Regions from separate parts of the Shewanella sp. BJSY2023SW005 genome, predicted to be linked through region 1. Evidence: predicted binding sites of a transcription regulator. Region 1 holds the regulator's gene; each other region holds the start of a gene.
The links. The regulator LexA, encoded in region 1, represses DNA repair genes until DNA is damaged. The targets are predictions, from matches to a motif close to TACTGTATNNNNATACAGTA.
Positions count from the first base shown of each region.

Region 1 (4,238 bases):
AGGATTAAAAAGGGGATAAGCGTCCAGGCAATTTCTACCTTGGTACTTTCATGGAATTGGGACGCGACTGCCCCTTTGGACTTCCTATGGTTGATCATGGCGTAGATCATCACGCCGAATACGACCAAACCTATGGCGCAACAGATATAAAGAATGATCATGTGCAGGTGATACACCTTGCCACTGATCTCAGTTACCCCTTGAGTCATATTCAAGGGCATATCTGCCTGAGCGCCTGGAGACAACAAGCTGACGCACAACAAGGTCAGCAAAACACACAGCCATTGCTTCACAAGACATCTCCTCTGTCAATTGCATTCGCAACTACAAAGAAGAGTCACACAGTAAGTCTTTGCTCTATGCAAACTCTTCAGTTCCCAAAAAAGCAACGATGACTTCAAAGTGCGGCGGCGGTTTCACTTAGCTCTAGGTATACAGGTGGTGACCACTGTTGCACTTACCGCTGAATATACTCAGCATTTCCGGCGACGGCACCACTCGCTATGAATCGAAATGGGGCGGTCAACCTACGACGAATTGCATGGAGATAACACAATCGTTGTTCTTACATTACTTGTAGATTAAATATTGATCAAGATCACGATGTTTTCTAACTATATGAAAAAAAAGCGTCTGTTAATCCAGAGGTGAATTCTGTGTGAGTAGCAGAGCTGCGCGGTTTGCCGCCGATTGACAGGGGAAGGCATTGCACCAAAAAGGCCATCCCAGGGATGGCCTTTAAACACAATCAATGGATGGAGTGGGTAAGTTCGTTGAGGTGGTTATCCACCTCTTTCGCCTGCTGTCCCGTTTCCAACACTATGCCCATGGCTCTGGCGTTACGGGCGACCAGCTGCAATCGGCGGTTATCACGGGCATCCAGGCTGTCTATCCAACTGATCACTGCACTGGAGGTGCCGTTGGTCAGGGCTCTTTCCGTTGCCCACAAGGCTTCTACTTCATCCTTGGTGCGCACCAAGAGTACTCTATCCATTCTGACACCGGCCCTTGCTAAGGTTTCTTTGTAACCTATGCTGGCCGGGGCGTTAATCAAGACTATCCAGCGTCCCTGTTGACTCAATTGCGCCAATTGAGGGCAGAGGCGCAATAATTCCTGACGTCCCTGGCTATGGCTGGCCAAGCTGGAGATGCCGGTATGTTGCCAAGGCTGATTGCCGGCAATACTGGTGTCTGTCCACAGGCCTGGGTGTCTTGGGGCGTTGCCAGTCATTATGCTCATAGCCAGTCTCCATTGCGTATTATCCCTACCGCCAGTCCTTCAATGGTCAATGGCTGGAAAGTCAGGTCGACTTTGATTGGGGAGTAAGCCTCGTTCTCGGCATGTAGATAAACCACATTACCTTTCTTTTCAAAGCGTTTCACAGTTACATCGTCTTCAACCCTGGCCACCACGACTTGACCGTTACGGGCTTCCTGTACCTTGTGAACCGCCAGGAGATCACCTTCGAGAATACCTATGTTCTTCATGCTGTCGCCGCGTACCCGCAGCAGAAAGTCGGCATTGGGGTGGAACATGCCAGGGTCGACCTGGTAATACTGCTCAACGTGTTCCTGTGCCAGTATGGGTTCACCAGCGGCAACCTGACCAATCAAGGGCAAGCCTGTTTCTGACTCCGCTTGTTCATCATGAGGCAGGCGAATACCACGAGAGGTGCCTGGCATGATCTCAATACAGCCTTTCTTGGCCAATGCCTTAAGGTGTTCCTCGGCGGCATTGGCGCTCTTGAAGCCCAGCCGGGTAGCAATTTCGGCCCGGGTTGGCGGCATGCCGGTGTCGGCTATATTGCGTTTAATCAGTTCCAGAATCTGTGCCTGGCGCGGTGTCAGTGGTCTCATGGTGATTCCTGTTTTTTCATACAGTACCTGTCAGTATATACAGTATTTTTATCAGTGCAAGTATTAACCAAAACTGAAACTTTTAGGGAGTGGCTAAGTAAGCCATTCGGTGCTTTGGTTTTAACGGCTTGGCCCATGCAGCATGGGGAGTTCAAGGCATTGGCCAGAGGAACTGCCGGGGCCGGTTCGCACCTTCCCTAGCTAAGGTTCAGGAAATTCTGGTATTCTATTGGGCTATTGATTGTGGCTCAGACACTGAAAAAAACATGTCCAAACAAGATTCATTCTGGTTTAAATCTCTTCGCTGGCTCCAAAGCAAGCTGGTGCATACCACTGTGGTGCCTCAGGATCCTTTCGCCGATTTGAACCTGGATCCGGCCAAGCCGATGGCCTATGTAATGAAGACGGAATCTGTCAGTGATATTACGGCATTGGCGGAAGTCACCCGTAAGTTTGGTTTGCCTTGTCCTTATGAGGCACTCAAGGTTGATGATATTACCGTTCCCCGAGTCGTCTGCCTGGAAGGAGCCAAGCCCCTATTCGGCAAGCGCAAGAGCAACAAGCCATTTCTCAGCTGTTTCACTTCTCTGCTGAACCTGCATCAGGCCAATCCACAACTGGATATTCAATTGGTGCCAGTGAGCCTCTATTGGGGCCGCACTCCGGGTAAGGAAGATGACAGCATGCGTGCCGCCGTATTTGAGCGGGAAAATCCCACTTGGCTGCGCAAGTTTCTGATGATCCTGTTCCTGGGGCGCGACAACTTTGTGCAGTTTTCCAATGCCGTGTCGTTGCGGCTGATGGCCGATGAACATGGGACCGACAAGGCTATTGCCCATAAGTTGTCACGGGTGGCCAGGGTACATTTCCGCCGGCAACGCAAGGTGATGACTGGGCCCGTGCTGCCCAACCGTCAGGCTCTGTTCAATGAGTTGCTGCGCTCGGAAACGCTGAAAAAGGCGATTAAAGAAGAGGCCGCAGCCAAGAAGATCCCCGAGGCCAGAGCCAGGGAGATGGCGGAAGAGTATCTCGATGAGATTGCCGCCCACTATTCCGACAGCCTGGTGCGTATTGCCGAGCGGATCCTCACCTGGTTGTGGAACAAGCTCTACAAGGGGATCAACATCAAGGGCGCCGAGCAGATACGCCAGCTGCACCACGATGGGCATGAGATAGTTTATGTGCCTTGCCACCGCAGTCATATGGATTACCTGCTGCTCTCCTATATTCTCTATTTTCAGGGTATGGTTCCGCCCCATATAGCCGCCGGTATCAACTTGAACTTCTGGCCCGCCGGGCCCATGTTCCGCCGCGGTGGTGCTTTCTTCATCCGCCGCAGCTTCAACGGTAACAAGCTTTATACCGCTGTGTTCCGCGAGTATCTGGATCAGCTGTTTGCCAAAGGCTATTCGGTCGAATACTTCACCGAAGGTGGCCGCTCTCGTACCGGGCGGCTGTTGTCACCCAAGACAGGGATGCTGGCGATGACAGTCAACTCTGTGCTGCGGGGCATTGAACGGCCGGTGACTCTGGTGCCCGTGTACCTGGGCTACGACCATGTCATGGAAGTGGCCACTTACCACAAAGAACTCAGCGGCAAGAAAAAGCAGAAAGAATCTGTTTGGCAGGTGGTTGGCGCCTTGCGTAAGCTGGGCAATTTCGGTCAGGGGTATGTGAACTTTGGTGAGCCTGTGACGCTGCAGAATTTCCTCAGTGAAGCGGCGCCCAACTGGCGCGAAGAAGTGGCGGCCGATCCCGAGCAGAAACCCAGCTGGCTGACTCCGGCGGTTAATACTCTGGCCAATAGGGTGATGACTCATATCAACGATGCCGCCGCAGCCAGCGCCGTGACTCTTACCAGCCTGGTACTCTTGTCATCAGAACAGAATGCGCTGGAGCGAAGCCAGTTGGAACGTCAGTTGGACTTGTATCTGGATCTGCTCAAGGAAGTGCCATATACCCAGTATACTTCTGTCGCTGAGGGCGACGGTAAGCAGTTGCTGCAACAAGGTCTGGAGCTGAATAAGTTCACGGTTCAGGAAGATGAACTGGGCGATATCATCTCAATCGACGAGTCGATCGCGGTAACCATGACTTACTATCGCAACAACATCATTCACCTGTTTATGGTGCCTTCTTTGCTGGCCAGCTGCCTGGTGCGCCTGGAGCAGTGCAGCCGAGCTCAGATGCAGGCGGTGCTTGAGGATTTCTACCCTCTGCTGCAGGCCGAGCTGTTTATGGGTAAGGCCGATGTCAGAGCCTATGCCGATCAGCTGCTGGATCGTTTCATTGCCAAAGGTTTGGTCGCCGAAGAAGCCAATGGTTTCCGGGTGCTGGAAGCCGGCATAAATCCGCTGGCGCTGCTGGCTGAAACTATGAGC
Region 1 covers NZ_JBKORJ010000024.1:34,759-38,996, reverse strand. The annotation lists partial or broken gene coxB (cytochrome c oxidase subunit II) at 1-293, opposite strand, end outside; gene ACMHXI_RS06810 (cell division inhibitor SulA) at 749-1,240, opposite strand; gene lexA (transcriptional repressor LexA) at 1,237-1,857, opposite strand; gene plsB (glycerol-3-phosphate 1-O-acyltransferase PlsB) at 2,124-4,238, shown strand, end outside.

Region 2 (4,238 bases), on a different contig from region 1:
GCACTTCGGATTCTTCGATAAGGGTGCAGACCCAGTAGGCCTGGCGACCGTCATTGAGCGCCGCCTGACGTACCCTGTCGATCACCTCCTGACGCCGACTGTCACTGATGGCCACTGTGGTGACCGGGGTACGCCCCGGCGGTAACTCGTCGATGATGGAGGTATCCAAATCCGCATAGGCGGTCATTGCCAGGGTGCGGGGAATAGGGGTCGCCGTCATGATCAGCTGGTGGGGATGAAAACCCTGGCTGATGCCTTTCTCTCTCAGCCCCAGGCGCTGATGTACGCCGAATCTGTGTTGCTCATCTATGATGATCAACGCCAGCTTGTGAAACTGTACCTGCTCTTGAAAGATGGCGTGGGTACCTATCACCATGTGGGCACTGCCGGAGGCGATATCCTCCAGCGACTGGGCCCTGGCCTTGCCCTTGAGCTTGCCCGCCAGCCAGCCGACTTTGAGCCCCAATGGCTCCAGCCATTGACTGAAATTAATTGCATGTTGCTCGGCCAACAGCTCAGTGGGTGCCATCATGGCCACCTGATAACCGTTTTCTATCGCCTGCAGCGCGGCCATGGCCGCCACCAGGGTCTTGCCCGAGCCGACGTCGCCCTGAACCAGGCGCATCATGGGTTGCGGTTTTTCAATATCGCGGCCGATATCTGCCACCACTCGCTGCTGCGCCCCCGTAGGTTTAAAGGGCAAGGCGGCGAGGAAGGGATTGAGTAAAGCGCCGGTGGCCGGCAAAGGCACGGCTTTGTCATGATTACTGCGCTCTCTGAGCTTGAGCATAGACAGGTTATGCGCCAGCAGTTCTTCCTGCACCAGGCGTTGCTGCGCCGGGTGTTGCCCCTGTTCCAGACGGTAGATATCGACATCCGCCGGGGGCCTATGCAGGGTGCGCACCGCCTGAGCCAGGCTTTGCTGATTGGGGCGCAGCGCCTCGGGTAGCAACTCCTGCAGTCCGTCCTCCTGCAGCAGGTTTAGAGCCTGCTCGGTCAATTTCATCCAACTGGCCTGCTTGAGCCCTTCAGTGGTGGGATAGATGGGCGTCAGGGTTTCACTGAGGTTGGGTGGTTCGTCGCCTTTGAGTATCTTGTAATCCGGATGAATGATCTCGGCCTGGTGGTTACCTCGGCGCACTTCGCCGTAGGCTCTAATGGTCAGCCCTTGTTGCATGGCATTGCGCTGGGCGGCAGAGAAATTGAAGAACCTCAGGGTCATGGTGCCGCTGTCATCACGGACATTGCAGATCAACATGCGCTTGCGGCCATTGATTATCTGGCTGGACTGAATTTCGGCTTCTATGGTGCCGTAGCTTCCGGGTGTGAGGCTGGCTATGGGGTAGATGCGGGTTCTGTCTTCGTAGCGCAGCGGCAGGTGGAACAGCAGATCCTGTACCGTGTTGATTCCGAGCTTGTGCAGTTTCTCAGCCATTTTAGCGGCTACGCCCTTGAGCTCGGTGATAGCAATAAGATCCAGTCTCTGCAAACCTTTAGCACCGGATTACTGTGAATTTATACATATACTATCAGAGAAATAGCCCTTGGCAATGCGTTGCGTTTATCGGCTGGGTAAAGTGTGGCGCAATGGTGGCAGGGCTTCTGCCTGGGGGCGAGTGTATGGCAAAAGCCCTGATATATTGGTGGCAGATTAATCTGTCAGCGCCACCAGTTGAGCAGGGTGACCAGGGGCTTTATCAGTAGCTGAACACTGCCTATTACAAACAGCCAGGCGCCGATAATAGTGTGAACATCTGTGAGAAAAAAGAAGCTGCCCAGTAGAAAACAGAGAGCGACTATCAGGTCGCTTAGGGTATTGAACAAGGCGTGTTTGGGAAGAGGGGTGGCGGGGGCTTTGATATCTTGCTCGGCAAAATATCGCTGCTTACTGTCGATCATGGTTCCTTCTTGGTAGTTATGATTCGCCGCGATACCTTAACGCTGCCATCCTCCGAGCGCAAATCTAATTCCCTTTGTTTTTGTGTGTATAAATATATCAACATAATCATTGAATTAAGTTAACAGCTGGCCCCTTTGGTTTGTCAGGCTTGGCTAAAGAGTAGCGTAACTTAACGGCCCAGGCCTGAACCCTGGGTAACTGTTATTTCGCCGTTAAAGCCTATCAGTTCGGCGAGTGTTTGTGCGTAGGCTCTGGCCTTGTCTGTGGCCTGCTTTTGAGGTTTGAACAGGCCAAAACCGAGTCGCTCACGCTCAGCAAAACAGAGTACCACGCTGACACTTATGAGCTCTTCGTCAGTCAGGTGTTCAAGCATGTGACTTCTGAATCTTTCGTTATAGGTATTGCGTTGCACCTCTATGCGGCAGAGTTGACTGAGAGGCTTGCTTTTTCCGCCCCGGAAGAAGCAGCCCTGTTGCAGATCCAGAGTAACGGGTTTGAGCAGGCGGTAGAGGTTCAGGCCCATGATGATGCCGCTGAGCCCCAGCACTATAGCTATGATGGCAGCCGTAAACCAAGTGTCCTGTCTGGCGGGGTCGAACACCAGCACTCCCAGAATTCCGGCAAGCATCGCCAGTAGTCCCCAAAGCGCGTATTTCAGTTGCGTTTGCCTGCTGCGCCAGATGAGTTTCAACTTGCCTGGCTCAGCCTCGAGCTTTGTCATCAGCATATGCTGCTGATATTGGCAGAGCCTGGCCTGCTGTGGGTTTTTGGTCATAAAATGGTCACCATGAAATCAGTAGTTTGTCGTAAAACCCAGTGCTTAAGCCAGCAGGCTCGAGTGAGCCGCTATCAGTTGCCAGCCGCTTGTCCTGTGCAGCCAAACCCGGGTAAAGCGAAAACGGCCGTTGGTTGGCGCTTTGGCATAGCTGCCTTGAATATTCACCTCCGCCGACACTATCGCAGTCCCCTGATGCAGCCGTATCTCTTCGGCCAGGGTGTCTATCCGAGTGATATTGAGCAGGCCTGAGCTGTGGGCATGCAGATCCTCTGCTTTGCCGAGCATTTGCCCCAGGTGATTGGTGAATATCAGTTGAGGCGACAACAGTCTATCCAGCAAATTGATATCCGAATTCAACATGGCGCTACGCAGTTGGCTTTCCAGTTGCTGAATGTCTGAGATGTGATTCATGGTTATTCCCAAGGCCTGATGAGTGACGGTAAAGAGGCAAGAAGGTTTAAAAAATACTGACTTTGGCACACTTGCCACAGTACCAGGAGTTTTGCCATTGATTCAGTGCCGCCTGGTATTGCTGCATCGACTTTCGCCCTCCCAAGTAGTTTTTCCATAGCCAATCGGCGCTCAGGATCAGAGTAAAACAGGAGACAAAAAAGCACAGCACCCCCAGCCAAAAACTGCTCCAGTTGCTGCCTGCCTGAAACCCCAGATAGCCGCCCAAGAGTAGTCCGGGGAAAGCCGCCAGAAATAGCACCAAGGGCTGAGGGTCAGATGGCGGCGAGCAGCGCTTGGCCAGTTCGGTTTGCAGTTGGGCGCTACCCTTGAGTTTTTGTTTTCCATGCACTGATAAGGGTTGGTTGTTCCACACGGGTTTGGCCGAGGCGCTGACTGACATTTCTGTTGTCCCCTCGGCATGAATGGCTTTGAAATGTCTGATATTATCTGAGCCGCAATGTCTGCAACGCATTGATTGTTCTCCTTAACTTAGACTAACCGGATCCCTGATTCTTCTCGTCCAAACAACAGCCTTCGGATAACAAGCCTTTGCTGGTCGCCGAGTCATGGTAAAGCTTTTAGCCTCGGCGGTGAACCCGAAAACCAGCTACAGGCACTCTTTTTATCCGTATTCACAGCGTTTGGGTAAACTCATATAAATTAACTTCTATGCACTTATGATGAAAATAAATTCATTGGATGCTGGAAGTGTGAAAGATAGTTCATCTGCGGACGGCCAATTTCATATTGATCGATTGGATTGGCAATACAAATTTCGCCGGAATGTTTGCTAAAGCAGATCGGCTTCAATATTTGAGCCGTATTTGGCTTAACTTAGTCTATACATCTGCCGAGGTAGACTTTATCTATTTACAATAATCATACAGGTTTGGCCCCATATTTAACTCATTGAGATTAATGAAAATACATTAGGAATTTATATTCCTTGAATATTAAATGGTTCAAAAAATAAATAAAAAATAATTGAACCAGGGGGCGTAATGACAGCAGCAATATCGGCAGTAGAAATCACCAGGGGCTCGGCACAGTGGAAGGTGGCAACCCGCTTCGACAGCACAGACTGGGGCTGGGTGATCATGAGTATAG
Region 2 covers NZ_JBKORJ010000006.1:17,506-21,743, reverse strand. The annotation lists gene recG (ATP-dependent DNA helicase RecG) at 1-1,489, opposite strand, end outside; gene ACMHXI_RS00640 (YrhK family protein) at 1,660-1,899, opposite strand; gene ACMHXI_RS00635 (hypothetical protein) at 2,070-2,675, opposite strand; gene ACMHXI_RS00630 (nuclear transport factor 2 family protein) at 2,721-3,089, opposite strand; gene ACMHXI_RS00625 (hypothetical protein) at 3,136-3,603, opposite strand; gene ACMHXI_RS00620 (amino acid permease) at 4,133-4,238, shown strand, end outside.
Region 2: recG (ATP-dependent DNA helicase RecG) is a predicted target of LexA. The motif match lies at 1,506-1,525, and genes of this name have one in related genera.

Region 3 (4,238 bases), on a different contig from region 1:
AAAGGTGTCTCGAGGAAATCAAGCTATCAATGTCGCCAGTTGTTTCAACTATGCCATGGCCGCCGGTGAGCTGGCTATCGCCAAAGAAGCCTGCTTGCTGTACCCGGAAGGGCACTTTCCCGGCAACCCCAAACCGGATACTGCAGATGATTTGGTGCATGCGCTAAAAGCCTGGTTTAACGGCGACCATGATAAAGCCAGTGCCCATTGCCAAAAACGTCTGGATGAATACACCGCCAAGCCCAGCAAAAAAATTACCTTCCGCAGCAATTACTTTACCCTGCATTTGGCGCTGTGGGGGATCATTCACAAAGACGCGCTGAGCTTTGAAGATGGGATTAAACGCAACTTAGCTATTTGGCACCATGGCGCCCGTTACGGCGAAGAAAGCGGCACTGTTCGCGGCCACTATGCCGAGTTTGCTGTGGCGCTGACCAACTTGGGGGTCCACGCTGGAATGGAGCAGCCGGTCGTTGACCCATTCATCCCCCAGGGGTTGGTGTGGGTGAAACCCAATTAAGGTTCACGCACACTCAGTGATCCCAGCTTGGCCAGGTCGGGGTCACTGTTGATGAACTCCACAATATCACGCGCCAGTGGCAGCACTTCATTGCTCTGATAGACATCGTTGGTTTTGAGCGGATCCCCAAGCCCTGCCGCGCCCTGGGGAATAATCCCCGCCATCCCGGCCGGAAAGCGGTTGGCCGTCAGCACATCCTGAGCGCTGATGTTCTTGGCGCTGGCAAATTGGTCTTTGGAAGAAAAGTCGCCGATGGGGATCACCTGGATCCCCTTCTCTTTGCCATCCGGGATATTGATAAACATATTACGAAAGTTACCCGCCCCCTTACTGCGAGCCAGGGCGCTTTCTATCGCCTTCTTGTCCGGATCACTGAGTTTCGGATCTGACGCGTACAGCAAGTAACCCATGTGGGCGCCGTTCTTGGATTAACTGACTTGGGCTTAACTGCCTTGAGCTTAACTACTCAGCAGCTCACGGGCGTTGGCCAGGGTATTGCTGGTAATGGTATCGCCGCCAAGCAACCGAGCCAGCTCCTGTACCCGTTGCTCTTTATCCAGTGCCACCATAGAGGTTTCAGTACCACTGCCCTTGGCATGTTTGGCAACAAACATATGCTGATGGCCGTTACCTGCCACCTGCGGCAGATGAGTCACACACAATACCTGGGTCGATTCTCCCAGGGTGCGCAACATGCGGCCCACCACGGCGGCCGTTGGTCCGGAAATCCCCACGTCCACCTCGTCAAAAATCAGTGTCGGGGTTGCCACCTTACGGGCGGTTATTACCTGAATACCCAGGCCGATACGGGAAAGCTCGCCCCCAGAGGCCACCTTGGCCAGACTCTGCAGTGGCTGCCCCGGGTTGGTGGTCACCAGAAACTCCACCCTGTCACTGCCGTTGACCGACATCTGCTCAGGGCTGAACTCCACCGCTATGCTGAACTTGCCCTTGGGCATATTGAGTTCATGGATGGAAGCCGTGACCAACTTGTCCAACTCTTTGGCATAGCGGCTGCGGCTCTGACTGAGTTTTTGCGCCTGGGTCAGGTAATTCTGTTTGCTGGCTTCCAATTGCTGCTCTATCTCTTCGAGCTTCTGCTCATCTGAGTCGAGGCTACCCAGTTCGGTCAGCAACTGCTGATGGTGTTGATACAACTCTGAGGGCATCACCTGATGCTTGCGCGCCAATTGCATCGCCTTGGAAAGTCGCGCCTCCAGCATGGCAAAGTGTTCAGGGTCCAACTCGAGCTTGTCCAGATAGCGCTGTAGTTCGCTGCTGCTTTCCTGCACCTGGATCAGGGCATCGTTGAGCATACCGCCAACATTGGCCAGCTCAGAATCGACACTCTCCAGCTCGGCGCTGATATGCACAGCCCGGTTCAGCAATGACTCTATGTTGGCCTCTTCGCCCTCACTGAGCAGCATCAAGGCCAACTGACAGGACTCGATCAGCGCCGTACTGTTGGCCAGACGCTTGTGCTCCTGCTCTATCTCGGCAAATTCATGCTCCCCGAGGGCAAAGTCGTTGAGCTCTTCCACCTGATAGCTGAGTAACTGCTTGCGGGCGATTCTCTCCTGCTGCGACAGCACCAGTTGCCGCAGCTCCTGCTCGATTTGACGATAACGCTGATAGGCACTGCTGACACCATCGAGCAACAGCTTATGATTGGCATAGCTGTCCAGCAGGTAAAGTTGCTGCTCTGTCTTGAGCATGGCGTGATGGGCATGCTGGCCGTGGATCCCCACCAGCAATGGCCCCAAGGCCTTGAGCTGAGTCAGCGGCACAGGGTTACCATTAATATAGGCGCGGGAGCGGCCATCGCTGCCTATGGTGCGCCGTAGAATACATTCATCTTCGAGTTCGAGATCATTATCTTCCAGCCAACGCTTGGCCAGAGGGACATCCGCCAGAGAGAAACGGGCGCTGACTTCCGTCTTGCTGGCGCCTGGGCGCACACTGGCGGCATCGGCCCGGTTGCCGAGACAAAGCCCCAGGGCATCGATGGCAATGGATTTACCCGCCCCGGTCTCGCCGGTAATACTGGTCATTCCCGGACGGAAGTCCAGCTCCAGAAAACGCACTATGGCAAAGTTATTGATGCTGAGTTGGCAAAGCATAATGAATTCCCAAAACACTGTATTGATAAACAGTATATACTGATTTTTTATACAGTAAATATCTGTCGATTAATTATTCCCTGTGTTCTTCCCGGCCCCGAAATGCTAGACGGCCCATGCCGCTATCAAAGGCAAACTGATAAAGGTGATCAGCGTGCCCAGTAGTATCCCCTGAGCACTAACCCCGGCCTTGGTGTCATAACGCTGCGCCAGTAAGTATACACTCGCTGCCGTAGGCAGGGCCGCAAGAATAACCCCCATCTGCAGATTGGTGCCGCTGATCCCCATGGCTTTCAATAATAGATAAGCCAGCAGAGGTTGCAGTAGCAGTTTGCAGGCGTTGATGCCAAAGAGCTCGGCCAACTGCCAAGGCCCAGGTAAGCGGGTGGCGCCACGAACCCGAGTCGCCTTGGCCAACACCATGCCGATGGCAAACAGGGCGCATGGACTGGAGGTGGCGCCTATCTGACTTATCATCATCTCTATCCCATCCGGCAGAGCCATACCGGACGCCGAGACGGCAACGCCCAGGGCGCTGCCGATAACAATCGGGTTTTTCGCCAGCGCTTCAACAATTATCAGCAAAGGATGCGCCTTATTTTCTGTATCTCTGGCAAGCTCCAGCGACACCAGTGCCACGGCAAACATCACCACAGACAACAGGCTGGCAATGGCCGCCGCGGCCAGCGCCAGCTGGTTTCCCGGGTAGACTATCATCATCATGGGGATACCGATAAAGGCGGTATTGCCAAAGGTGGCATTCAAGGCGCGAATTGCCCCTACCCCTTGACCCGCCCTGAAACAGCCGGAAATCAGCAACACCAGCAGGTAGGTCAGCATCATTGCCACGCTGAAACCGACGATGAAATGCCACTGGAAGATCTCCTCGAAAGAAGTTCTTGCCAGCACTATCATCATAATGGCCGGAAAAGCTATGTAGTAAACATATTGATTGAGCGCCGCATCCGTACCATCCGGCAGGATTTTGCTTTTCTGTACCAGTGAACCTGCGAGCATAATGCCAAACACAGAGATCAGCGGAGTAATGATTCCAGTCATACTTCTTCCATTTTGCTGACTTTGGCTGTCGTACTCCCGCCGGGGATCTGCGAAAATGGCGGGGAATTCTGTATCTTGCCTGCCCTTATCAGTACAGCGAAGTAAGTTCGGCAGAGACGCCGGCAAGATACCATAGTCGTTATCCGCCAGCCATTGCGCTATGGTCGTAGAAACCGGCAGACAAGCGTTTTAAACATATCCTTGGCACATTGAGGAACCGCAATGAGTGACAATCAGGCCCCCGAACTGCAACTGCTCTACTTGTTTGTACATCTGGTCAATGCCGGCAGTTTCTCACAGGCCGCCAAAGTGTTGGATATGCCGGTGGCGACCGTCAGCCGCAAACTGGCCAAGCTGGAGTCTGTGCTGGATAAACAACTGCTGATGCGTACCACCCGCAAACTGAGGTTGACCGAAGAGGGACTGGAGTTATTCCAACGCTATCAGCAGCTGATAGCCCAGTTTGATGCCCTGGCCAGTGGCACCTGCGCCGACAAGCCCGAAGGCACCTTGAGAATTGCCGCCCCCATCTCGATAAT
Region 3 covers NZ_JBKORJ010000054.1:28,859-33,096, reverse strand. The annotation lists gene ACMHXI_RS17410 (hypothetical protein) at 1-520, shown strand, start outside; gene ACMHXI_RS17405 (hypothetical protein) at 517-930, opposite strand; gene recN (DNA repair protein RecN) at 979-2,640, opposite strand; gene ACMHXI_RS17395 (AEC family transporter) at 2,746-3,699, opposite strand; gene ACMHXI_RS17390 (LysR family transcriptional regulator) at 3,922-4,238, shown strand, end outside.
Region 3: recN (DNA repair protein RecN) is a predicted target of LexA. The motif match lies at 2,656-2,675, and genes of this name have one in related genera.